2 regions of the Segeticoccus rhizosphaerae genome follow, and region 2 is predicted to be linked to the other one. Evidence: riboswitches for the same ligand, from Rfam matches in the RefSeq annotation. Region 2 holds a riboswitch; the other holds the start of a gene.
The links. Region 2 has a riboswitch for S-adenosylmethionine ahead of FCN22_RS07080 (OsmC family protein). Riboswitches for the same ligand answer to the same signal wherever they lie in the genome.
Positions count from the first base shown of each region.

Region 1: another riboswitch for S-adenosylmethionine. It lies ahead of FCN22_RS10485 (aminotransferase class V-fold PLP-dependent enzyme); the one in region 2 lies ahead of FCN22_RS07080 (OsmC family protein).

Region 1 covers NZ_SWMA01000012.1:66,443-72,213, reverse strand. The annotation lists gene FCN22_RS10490 (DNA translocase FtsK) at 1-2,372, opposite strand, end outside; gene FCN22_RS21885 (hypothetical protein) at 2,365-2,544, shown strand; SAM riboswitch class IV at 2,731-2,844, shown strand; gene FCN22_RS10485 (aminotransferase class V-fold PLP-dependent enzyme) at 2,896-4,425, shown strand; gene FCN22_RS10480 (MFS transporter) at 4,583-5,771, shown strand, end outside.
Region 2 covers NZ_SWMA01000006.1:120,223-125,993, reverse strand. The annotation lists gene FCN22_RS07090 (alpha-ketoacid dehydrogenase subunit beta) at 1-618, shown strand, start outside; gene FCN22_RS07085 (dihydrolipoamide acetyltransferase family protein) at 629-1,996, shown strand; gene FCN22_RS07080 (OsmC family protein) at 2,101-2,583, opposite strand; SAM riboswitch class I at 2,793-2,923, opposite strand; gene FCN22_RS07075 (CsbD family protein) at 3,074-3,247, opposite strand; gene FCN22_RS07070 (peroxidase-related enzyme) at 3,360-3,938, shown strand; gene FCN22_RS07065 (MFS transporter) at 4,024-5,445, shown strand; gene FCN22_RS07060 (HhH-GPD-type base excision DNA repair protein) at 5,473-5,771, opposite strand, start outside.

The DNA of each region.
Region 1 (5,771 bases), on a different contig from region 2:
AGGTCGTCCGGCTTGACCAGGACGTCACGCGCCTTGGACCCCTCCGACGGTCCGACGACGCCACGTGACTCGAGCAGGTCCATCAGCCGGCCGGCCTTGGCGAACCCGACCCGCAGCTTGCGCTGCAGCATCGAGGTGGAGCCGAACTGCGTGGTGACCACCAGCTCCGTGGCCTGCAGCAGCAGGTCGAGGTCGTCGCCGATGTCCTCGTCGATCTGCTTCTTGGGCGCCACGACCGTGACGTCGTCGCGGTAGTTCGGCTTGAGCTGGCCGGTGACGTGCCCGACGACTCGCTGGATCTCGGACTCGGTGACCCATGCACCCTGGACCCGCATCGGCTTGGAGGCACCCATCGGCAGGAAGAGGGCGTCGCCCTGGCCGATGAGCTTCTCGGCTCCCGGTTGGTCCAGCACGACCCGGGAGTCGGCCAGCGACGAGGTGGCGAACGCCATCCGCGACGGCACGTTGGCCTTGATCAGGCCGGTGACCACGTCGACCGAGGGCCGCTGCGTCGCCAGCACGAGGTGGATGCCGGCCGCGCGCGCCAGCTGGGTGATCCGGACGATCGACTCCTCGACGTCACGCGGCGCGACCATCATCAGGTCGGCCAGCTCGTCGACGATGACCAGCAGGTAGGGGTAGGCCTGCAGCACCCGCTCGGAACCGGGCGGGGTCTTCAGCTTGCCGGTGCGGACCGCCTTGTTGAAGTCGTCGATGTGCTTGTAGCCGAAGGCGGACAGGTCGTCATACCGCGTGTCCATCTCCCGGACGACCCACTGCAGGGCCTCGGCGGCCTTCTTGGGGTTGGTGATGATCGGCGTGATCAGGTGCGGGATGCCCTCGTAGCCGGTCAGTTCCACGCGCTTGGGGTCGACCAGGACCATCCGGACCTCGTCGGGCGTGGCCCGCATCAGGATCGAGGTGATCATCGAGTTGACGAAGCTCGACTTGCCCGCGCCGGTGGCTCCGGCCACCAGCAGGTGCGGCATCTTCGCCAGGTTGGCGATGACGTAGCCGCCCTCGACGTCCTTGCCGACCCCCATGACCATGGGGTGCTCGTTGGCCCGGGCGACCTGGCTGCGCAGCACGTCACCGAGACTGACCGTCTCGCGGTCGGTGTTGGGGATCTCGACGCCGATCGCGGACTTGCCCGGGATCGGGCTGAGGATGCGCACGTCGGCCGACGCCACGGCATACGCGATGTTCCTGGACAGCGCCGTGACCCGCTCGACCTTGGTGCCGCGACCGAGCTCGACCTCGTAGCGAGTCACGGTCGGGCCGCGCATGAAGCCGGTCACCTGGGCGTCGATGTCGAACTGGTCGAGGACCCCGGTGAGTGCCTCCACCACGTGGTCGTTGACGGCCGACCGCTTCTTGTGCGGCGGGCCGGCGGTCAGCAAGGTGTTGTCGGGCAGCGTGTAGGTGACGTCCCCGGCCAGCGCCAGCTGCTCCACCCGCTGCGGCAGCGGGGTCGTCGGGGGCGCCTCGAGGCCGCCCTTGTCGTGGACCTGGCCCGGGCCGGGAGGGTCGGTGGCATCGGTCGAGGGCGGGGGATCGGCAGCACTCGGCGCCAGCACGCCGGGCGCGGTGGGTCGCTTCTCCCCGGGGCGGGGGCCCTTGCCCCGCGAGTCGCCCACGGCGTTGCCGTCGGCGTCGACCACCGCGGCCTGCTCGAACGCCTCGTCGCCGACGAATCCCTCGGGGCCGCCCACCAGGTCGGGGTCGGCCCGGCGGCGCGAGCGACGCTTGGGCGCGGGCTGCTCCTCGCCCTCGGGGTGTGCCGTCTCGTCGGATGCCTGGGTCCCCGGGTGGTGGAAGAGCCGGTCGCGGGCCTCACGCAGCCGAGCCGGGATCTGGTGCACGGGGGTGGCGGTGATGACGAGGATGCCGAAAAGACCGAGCAGGCAGAGCAGCACGACGGCGCCCCACGTGTGCACGGCGGCGGCCACGGGGCTCGAGGCCAGCCAGCCGATGATGCCGCCCGCGTCGCGCATGGCGGCAGCCCCGTCGGGCGGACTGGGCAGGCCCTGGGCGATGTGCACCAGCCCGCAGGTGGCGAAGGCCAGGGCGGTCGTGCCGATGGTCACGCGGTTGTTGGACGTGGCGTCGCCGGGCGCGCGCAGCAGGCGAAGGCCGAGCAGCAGCAGGGCGATCGGCAGGGCAAACGCGACGCGTCCGAAGGTGCCCGCGACGATCGCGTGGATGATGTCGCCGACGACTCCTGTCAGACCCCACCACTCGCGGGCCGCGACCACGACCGCCAGCCCGATGAGGGCGAAGCCGATCCCGTCGCGACGGTGCTCCGGCTCGAGGTCGCGCGCGCTCGTGCCGACCCGGCGGACCGCGCCGCCCGCGACGTGCGCCATGCCCATCCAGGTGCCTCGGACGGCACGCAACGGCAGCGGCAGGCCGCCACCCCTGGCTCTCGACCGGCCCTTGGCCGAGGCCCGGGCCGGGGTCTTGCGCGTGCTCGGGCGCCCGGCGGCCGGGCGCGACGAGGTGCGGCGACTCGAGGACTTCGAGCGGGCCGTGGAGGAGGACTGACGTGTCGCCACTGTCGCAGGCTACGCGATAGTCACCCTCGGATCACGTGTCACACGCGCACCACAGGTCACCGGTCGGACCCGGCAAGCGTCGGATGGGCCCTTCCCGTGCCTGAACGTCTCGACATCTGAGATGACCGCTCAGGTGGTGGGCACCGCGGCCCCCGAAGCGGTAGTTTCCTGCACAGGTCATGAGTGCCAGCGTCAAGCCCCGGCTCGCTGGTCGGCAACCCTCCTCCGCGGTGGGGTGCTCCGGGTGACGACCCGGCCGTCCTGCACCAGCAGGCGGCAAGCGCGGACCGGCGCCCGTCGCAGGTCCGACCCAAACACTGGACCGACAGGAGCAGCCCGTATGTCGATCGCGAGCCTGACCCGCCGCACCGCCGATACGCCGCCCACCTACGGCTGGGCGGTGCCTCCGGTGCCCGCTATGCCCGGAGCGGGCAGCCGACCGGCGCCTGAGCCACCCCATCGGCTGCGCTCCGTGCCGATCCCACCCACCGGACCTGCGCCCGCGGAGCGGTCCTCACCCTCGACTCCGCAGGGTCGTGAGAGCGCCCGTCCCCAGGCACCGGCGGTCCTGGCCCCACCCCGCACCGTCGCAGAGAACCTCGGCGTGCCCACGCTGCACCGCACGGTCGTCGACTACGCCAACTTCGACCACGCCGCGTCGACACCCGCGCTCGAGTCGGTCAAGCACGCCGTGGACACCGCCCTGCGCACCTACTCCTCGGTGCACCGCGGCACCGGCTACACCTCGCGGATCACGACCGGGTGGTTCGAGGCGGCGCGCGAGGAGGTGGCCGAGTTCGTGGGCGCGCGGCCCGGCGACGAGGTGGTGTTCACCCGCAACACCACGGACGCCCTCAACCTGCTGGCGCGGTGCCTGCCCTCGCGCACGACGACCTTCGTCTTCGAGTCGGAGCACCACGCCGCGTTGCTGCCCTGGCCCTCCTCGCGGACCGTGCGGCTGCCGGTGCCCGCGAGCGCCGCGGACGCCGTCGCCCTGCTCGACGGGGCGCTGGCCGAGTCCGACGACGGCAGGCCGCGACTCGTCGTCGTCACCGGCGCCTCCAACGTCACCGGCGAGCTGTGGCCCGTCGAGGAGCTGGTCACGGTCGCCCGCAGGTATGACGCGCGCGTGGCCCTCGACGCCGCGCAGCTGGCGCCCCACCGCCGGGTCGACCTCACAGCCCTCGACGTCGACTACCTGGCACTGTCCGGCCACAAGCTCTACGCGCCCTACGGCTCGGGCGCCCTGGTGGGGCGCGCCGACTGGCTGGACTCGGCCGCCCCCTACCTGCGTGGTGGCGGCGCCACCGCGGCCGTCACCCCGGGCGGGGTGGTCTGGCACGAGGGGCCCGCACGGCACGAGGGCGGCACTCCCAACGTGCTCGGCGCGGTCGCGCTGGCGGCCGCATGCGCCACGCTGCGCCGCGAGCGGGACGTGGTCGAGGCGCATGAGGCCGAGCTGGCCGCCGCGCTGCAGGCCGGGCTGGGCGGCATCGCCGGGGTACGGACCTACTCCGTCTTCGGCGACGATCACCCCCGCGTCGGCGTCGTGGCGTTCACCATCGACGGCGTGGACAGCGCCCTGGTCTCGGCGGCCCTGTCGGCGGAGCACGGCATCGGCGTGCGGGACGGCCGGTTCTGCGCACACCCGCTCGTCGACGAGCTGCTCGGGGACGCCGGCCCTGACGCTCCGCCGACCGCTGTGCGCGCCAGTCTCGGCCTGGCGACGACGCGGGAACACGTGCAGCGGCTGGTGGCAGCGGTCGCCTCGATCGCCGCGGACGGCCCGGAGTTCGACTACGAGCTGACCGCCGAGGGGTGGACGCCGGTCGCGGACCCACGCGACCTCACCCTGCCTCGCCCCTGGTGACCCCCTAGACCACCCACTGTTGCTGGCGATCGGCGTCATATGTGACGCCGATCGCCAGCAACGAGGGAAACGGCTTTTTATTTGCATGCAGCAAGCAACTTGTATATTGTTGCCGACGGCAACCAACGTGCTTGACCACTCCTCGAGGAACCGCTGCATGAGTACCACCACCCAAGCCCCACCCACCCGGCCGCCCGGCGCCTCCGTGCCGATGAGCCACCGGGAGGTCCTCTACGCCCTCTCCGGCCTACTGCTGGCCATGTTCGTCGCCATGTTGTCCTCGACCGTGGTGTCGACCGCGCTCCCCCGGATCGTGGCCGACCTGCACGGCAGCGAGGCGGGCTACACCTGGGTGGTGGTTGCCTCGCTGCTCGCGATGACCGCGACCACGCCGATCTGGGGCAAGCTCGCCGACCTGTTCAGCAAGAAGCTGCTGACCCAGCTGACCCTGGTCATCTTCATGGCCGGTTCGGTCATCGCCGGGATCGCCCCCGACATGGGCGCGCTGATCGGCGCTCGGCTGCTGCAGGGCGTCGGCATGGGCGGCCTCACCGCGCTGGTGCAGATCGTCATCGCGAGCATGGTGACGCCACGCGACCGGGGCAAGTACTTCGGCTACCTCGGTGCCGTCTTCGCGATGGCCACCGTCAGCGGCCCGCTGATCGGCGGCCTCCTGGTGGACGCGAAGTGGCTCGGGAGCTTCCTGCCCGGCTACATGGAGGGGCAGGCCTGGCGCTGGTGCTTCTACGTGGGCATCCCGATCGCCGTCGTGGCCTTCGTGGTCCTGCAGAAGACGCTGCACCTGCCGACGATCAAGCGCGAGGCCTCCATCGACTACCTCGGCGCCACCCTGATCACCGCCGGGGTCTCCGCCCTCCTGATCTGGGTCTCACTCGCCGGCACCCAGTTCGCCTGGGTCTCGGCCACCACTGCGGTGCTGCTCACGCTCGGCCTGCTCCTCCTGGCGGCGTTCGTCTACGCCGAGACCAAGGTCGCCGAGCCGATCATCCCGCTGCGGCTGTTCCGCGACCGCACCACGAGCCTTGCGGTGTTCGCCTCCGTCATGGTCGGTGTGGCGATGTTCGGGTCGACGGTCTTCCTCGTGCAGTACTTCCAGATCTCTCGGGGCATGACGCCCACCCGCGCGGGGCTGATGACCCTCGCCCTCGTCGGCGGGGTGCTGGTCTCCAGCATCGCCACCGGCCGGCTCATCGCCGCCACCGGCATCTGGAAGCGCTACCTCGTGGGCGGCGGCGTGGTCATGGTCGCGGGGATCGGGTTGCTCGGCATGATCGGACCTGACACCAGCCTGCTGCGGGTCGGCGCGTCGATGACCGTGCTGGGCC
Region 2 (5,771 bases):
GCGGCTACGCACTCGCAGAACCTCGAGGTCTGGTATGCCCACGTCCCCGGTCTGAAGGTCGTCGCGCCCTCCAACCCGGCCGACGCCAAGGCCCTGCTCACCGCGTCCATCCGCGACGACGACCCCGTCCTCTTCCTGGAGAACCTGTCCCTCTACAACACCAAGGGCGAGGTGCCGGACGGTGAGCAGGTCGGGGAGATCGGCCGCGCCGCCATCGCCCGGGAGGGCTCCGACATCACGGTCATCAGCTACTCGCGGGCCACCCTCATCGCGCTCGAGGTGGCCCGTCAGTTCGAGTCCGAAGGCGTCTCCGTCGAGGTCGTCGACCTGCGCAGCCTCCGGCCCCTGGACCGGGAAACGGTCTGCGCATCGGTCCGCAAGACCACCCGAGCCGTGGTCCTCGAGGACGACTGGCTGACCTACGGGGTGGGCGCGGAGATCGCCGCGACCATCCAGGAGGGAGCCTTCGACCGGCTCGACGCGCCGGTGCGGCGCGTGGCTGCTGCGGAGGTCCCCCTCCCCTACGCCAAGCCCCTGGAGAATGCTGCCCTGCCGACCGCCCAGGACCTGACGAAGGTCGTGGGCGAGGTCCTCGACGCGACCAGGTTCACCCGCTAGGAGAGATCACATGCCTGACGTGCTCATGCCTCGCCTGTCCGACACGATGACCGAGGGCGTCGTCTCGCAGTGGCTCATGTCCGAGGGCGACGAGGTCCACCGCGGCGACGTCCTCGCCGAGATCGAGACCGACAAGGCCACCATGGACCTGGAGGCCTACGACACCGGCACGCTGACACGGATCATCGCCCAGGCCGGCTCCACCGTGCCGATCGGCGAGCCCCTGGCGGTCATCGGTGAGCCGGGCGCGGTCAGTTCCTCCGGATCCGGGGACGATCAGCAGGCCACCGGCGGCGAGAGCGAATCCGACGCCAGCGGAGCGAATTCCGAGGCGGCCAGGTCGGAGGACGCCGAGACCCAGGCCGGACAGGAGGCGGCGTCCGCCTCGACCGAGTCACAGGCCCCGCCATCGGCGGAGCCGACCGGCCGACAGGGTGCCCCGGCGGCCACGCGCACGCCAGCCGACCAGATCCGTGCGACGCCGCTGGTGCGCTCCCTGGCTCGTGAACGCGGCATCGACCTCACCACCGTTCGGGGGTCCGGCCCCGGCGGCCGGATCGTCAGGGCCGACCTGGACACGGTCCTCACCGGTCAGGGGGCTGGCGAGGACGCCACCGCACCGGCACCTGCGACGTCGACGCCTGCACCCTCCGCACCCTCTACACCCTCCGGGCCTGCCCCCACCGCTGGCCCCGACGACGAGACGGTGCCCCTCAGCCAGATGCGTCGCGTCACCGCACAGCGGCTGACCGAGAGCGCCGCCGCGCCACACTTCCACCTAACCATGCCGGTCGACCTGACCGCCCTGCTCGCCTTCCGCAAACAGCTCAACGAGCAGCTCACCGACGACGGGGTCCGGGTCAGCGTGACCGACCTGCTGGTGCGTGCGTGCGCAGTGGCCCTGCGATCCCACCCGGAGGTCAACGCTGCGTGGGCCGGCGACCACATCATCCGGCGGGGTCACGTCAACGTGGGCATCGCGGTCGCCATCGAGGACGGTCTCATCGTCCCGGTCGTCACGGATGCGGACCGCAAGACGCTCCGGGAGATCGCCGAAGAGGCGCACGACCTCGGGGACCGCGCCCGTGCCGGCAAGCTCAAGCTCGACGAGTTCACCGGTGGCACCTTCACGGTGAGCAACCTTGGGATGTTCGGCATCACCGAGTTCACCGCCGTGATCAACCCGCCCGAGGCAGCCATCCTCGCCGTCGGCGCCGGGGCCCCGGCACCGGTGCTGAAGGACGGCGAGCTCAGCACCACCACCATCATGCGATTGAACCTGACCGTCGACCACCGCGTCCTCGACGGCGCCACCGGCGCGAGGTTCCTGCGCGACCTGGTCCGCCTGCTCGAGCAGCCGCTGCGGATCGTCACCTGACGGCCTGCCACGAGGACGATCCGGAGCAGGACCGCAGGGCACCTTCCCGGCCACGACCACGCGTCGCTGCCGGGAAGGCGCCGGTGCGGTGGGCTACGAAGGCTTCAGGCGGTCGCGTAGGTGGAGCGCACGGGGACCGTGCCGGCGAGGCTGTCCAGCACCGGGCAGTGCTTCTCGACCGCGTCGATGAGTTCCTGGTAGCGCTCGGGGCTCTCCGGCCCGGTGAGCTGCACCGAGACGTCGACCGACGAGAACCCGGGTCGCACCTCGTCATCCAGCCCCAAGAAGCCGCGCAGGTCGAGTTCACCGGTCAACGTCACGTCGACGTCGTCCACGGTGATGCCCAGCTGGGCGGCCCAGACCTGGAAGGTGATCACCTGGCAGGAGCCGAGCGCCGCCAGCAGGTGCTCCACGGGGTTCGCGCCGAGGTCCGTGCCGCCGAGGGTGGACGGTTCGTCGATCGTGAAGGCGTGGCGGCCAGCCCGGACGGACACCTCGGTGGGTGTTCCCGACACATGGCTGGCGAGCACCTCGGGGTGGATGAGCTGGGGCTCGTGGGTGGTCGTGGTGGTGGTCGTGGTGGTCATGGTGCCTCTCTCCGGGCAGGGCGACGCAGCGGCATACCGCGTGCCATTCGTGCTGTGAATTGGGGGCGTCACCGACCTGCGTCGGCTCGCGTGGGCCGCAAGGGCGCTCGGGCGGTCAGTGGCGACAACTGCTGCTGGTGACGCGAGAGAGGTCGACGTGGCGTCGACGCGTCAGCAGCAGGGCGATCGTGTGGGACATGATGTGGTCTTCCTCATCTCTCCCGCAGTGCGGGACGGACGTGGCACCTGTCGACCGCTGGCCTCCGGTGGAGGCCGACCAGCATGCGGTCGGGTTGCCGGGGCTTCAGCGGGCCGTTCCCTCTGCCCCTCGGGATGAGCGGTATTCGGTTGTAGCACAGGAGATTACCGACGCACGTAGAGCTCGCGCACTCGATGGCCACAGAATGAGACAGCCGTGCTCCGCGGAGCACGGCTGACCGGGCACAACTCCGCCCGACGTCCCGTGGGTGGGGCGCCGGGCGGGCCGTCGTCACTTGTTGAAGACGTCCTTGACGTCGTCACCGACCTTCTTGACCTTCGCAGAGGTCTGGTCCGTCTGACCCTCGGCCTCGAGCTGCTCGTCGTCGGTGGCCTTACCGGTACCTTCCTTGACCTTGCCCTTCGCGTCTTCCGCAGAGTGCTTCATCTTGTCGCTGAGTCCCATGTCGAGCCTCCTCCTCGGCGTGTCTCGCCTGCCCGCACAGTACCCAGCCGACGCGGTCGTACACCCCTTGTGGGGCGCCGATCTTCGCAGCGGGAAGTGGCACCATCGAGCCATGTCCACACGGTTTCCTCCCGCCCAGCTCTCCGACGTCCCTGACGACATCCGGGAGGCCATCCTCCAGGTGCAGGAGAAGTCGGGCTTCGTCCCCAACGTCTTCCTGCTGCTCGCCCGCCGTCCCGCAGAGTTCCGCGCATTCTTCGCCTACCACGACGCGCTCATGGAGAGAGAGGAATCGCACCTGACCAAGGGCGACCGCGAGATGATCGTGGTCAGCATCTCCGGCATCAACCGGTGCACCTACTGCGTTGTCGCGCACGGTGCGCTGCTGCGGATCTTCGAGAAGAAACCTCTCGTCGCCGACCAGGTCGCGGTCAACCACCACACCGCCGACATCACGCCGAGACAGCACGCGGTGCTCGATTTCGCGCACAAGGTCAACACCCACAGTCACGACGTCGGGGACGCCGACTTCGCGGCCCTGCGCGAACACGGGCTGGACGACGAGGACGCGTGGGACATCGCCGCCATCACCGCGTTCTTCGGGCTGAGCAACCGGGTGGCCAGCGTCACCCGCACGATGCCGAATCCGGAGTTCTACCTCATGGGGCGGGTCCCCCGGGAGAAGAAGTAGCGTCGCCGGCGACGGGGCCCGCCACCGTTGCGGGAGGGCGCAAACTGATTGACCTCAAGTCCGGTTGAGGCTCTACAGTCCCCCTGTGCTGACCGATCCCGCGCTCGCACCGGACCACCCGGTGGACAGAGTGCTCGGCGCACGCTTCCGTTGGATCACCATCGGCATGTGTGCGCTGGTGTTCCTCGCTGCCTTCGAGGCCCTGGCGGTCACCACCGTCATGCCGACCATCAGCCGGGAGCTCGACGGCGCGTCCCTCTACGCACTCGCGTTCGCGGGGCCGCTCGCCGTCGGCGTCATCGGCATGGTGCTCGCGGGAAACTGGTCGGACCGCGCCGGCCCCACTCCCCCGCTGTTCACGGCCGTCGGTCTCTTCGCCACGGGGCTGCTGCTGGCCGGCCTGTCGCACACGATGCCGATGCTGGTGGTGGGACGCCTCGTCCACGGACTGGGTGGGGGCGGCCTGACGGTGGCGCTCTACGTCATGCTCGCGCAGATCTATCCCGCCCGCCTGCATCCGAGCATCTTCGCGGGATTCGCTGCGGCCTGGGTGATTCCCTCGCTCATCGGACCCTTCGCAGCAGGGCTCGTCGCGCAGTACATCGGCTGGCAGTGGGTCTTCCTCGGCGTCATCGTGCTCGTGGTACCCGCGATGATCATGGTGCTCCCTGCCTTGCGCATGGTGGGCCGCCCGGCGCCGGCGACAGACGTCCCGTGGAGCCTCAAGCGCCTGTCCTGGTCGGCCATCGCCGCCGGCGCGGTGCTCGCCGTCGACCTCGTCTCGCCGCTGCCGACCGCCCTGCGGTGGATCTGCACGATGGCTGCGGCCGCGCTGGCCCTGCTGGCGCTCCGGCCCCTGCTCCCCCGCCACACCCTGCGGGCGGCGGCCGGTCTGCCGACCGTGATCCTGCTGCGAGGTCTGGTGGGCGGTGCCTTCGGCAGCGCCGAGGTCTACCTGCCCTACCTCCTGACCAGGCACTACCGGTGGACGCCGTCGGTCGCCGGACTGGCGCTGACCGCAGGCGCGCTCGCCTGGTCGGTCGGCTCAGCGATCCAGGGCCGGTATGCCGTGCAGCTCACCCACCGACGCGCGGTGAGCATCGGCGCGGTGCTCGTCTCCATCGCGATCGCGAACACGTGGGTGACGACCATCGTCGGACTTCCGGCGCTCGTGGCCGTGGTCGGCTGGACCCTGGGTGGCTTCGGCATGGGCCTGACCTATCCACGGCTGTCGACCAGCATGCTGGCGCTCTCGAGCGAGCGCGACCGTGGCTTCAACAGCTCGGCACTCGCCATCGCCGACGCCATCGGCTCGGCGCTGGCGATCGCAGCGGCCGGGCTGGCCTTCGGGCTGCTGGTCGGCACGGGGGGCCGCTGGCCCTTCGTGGGCGCGCTGGCCGTCGCGCTGGCTTTGGCGGTGGTCGCACTTGCGGTGCTGGGTCGCCTGCCAGGCGGCCGCGTCGGGTCCGGCCCGAAGACGGCGCCCCCGGAAGGGAGCGACGGATGAGCCCGACCGCAGCCGGACCGACCCGGTTCAGTCCTTTGCCTTGGCGGCGGCTTTCGCCTGCTTCTTGAACGTGCGCACCTTCTGCAGCGACTCCTCGTCCACCACGTCCGCGACCGAGCGGAACGAGCCCTCGTCGCCGTAGGCACCGGCCGCCTCCCGCCACCCCTCGGGAGCGACACCGAGCTGCTTGCCGACGAGTGCGGCGAAGATCCTCGCCTTCTGCTCCCCGAAGCCGGGCAGGGCCCGCAGCCGGGCCACCAGGTCCTTGCCGTTCTTCGCCTCCGTCCAGATCCGCTCTGCCTGTCCCTCGTACTCCTGCACCACGA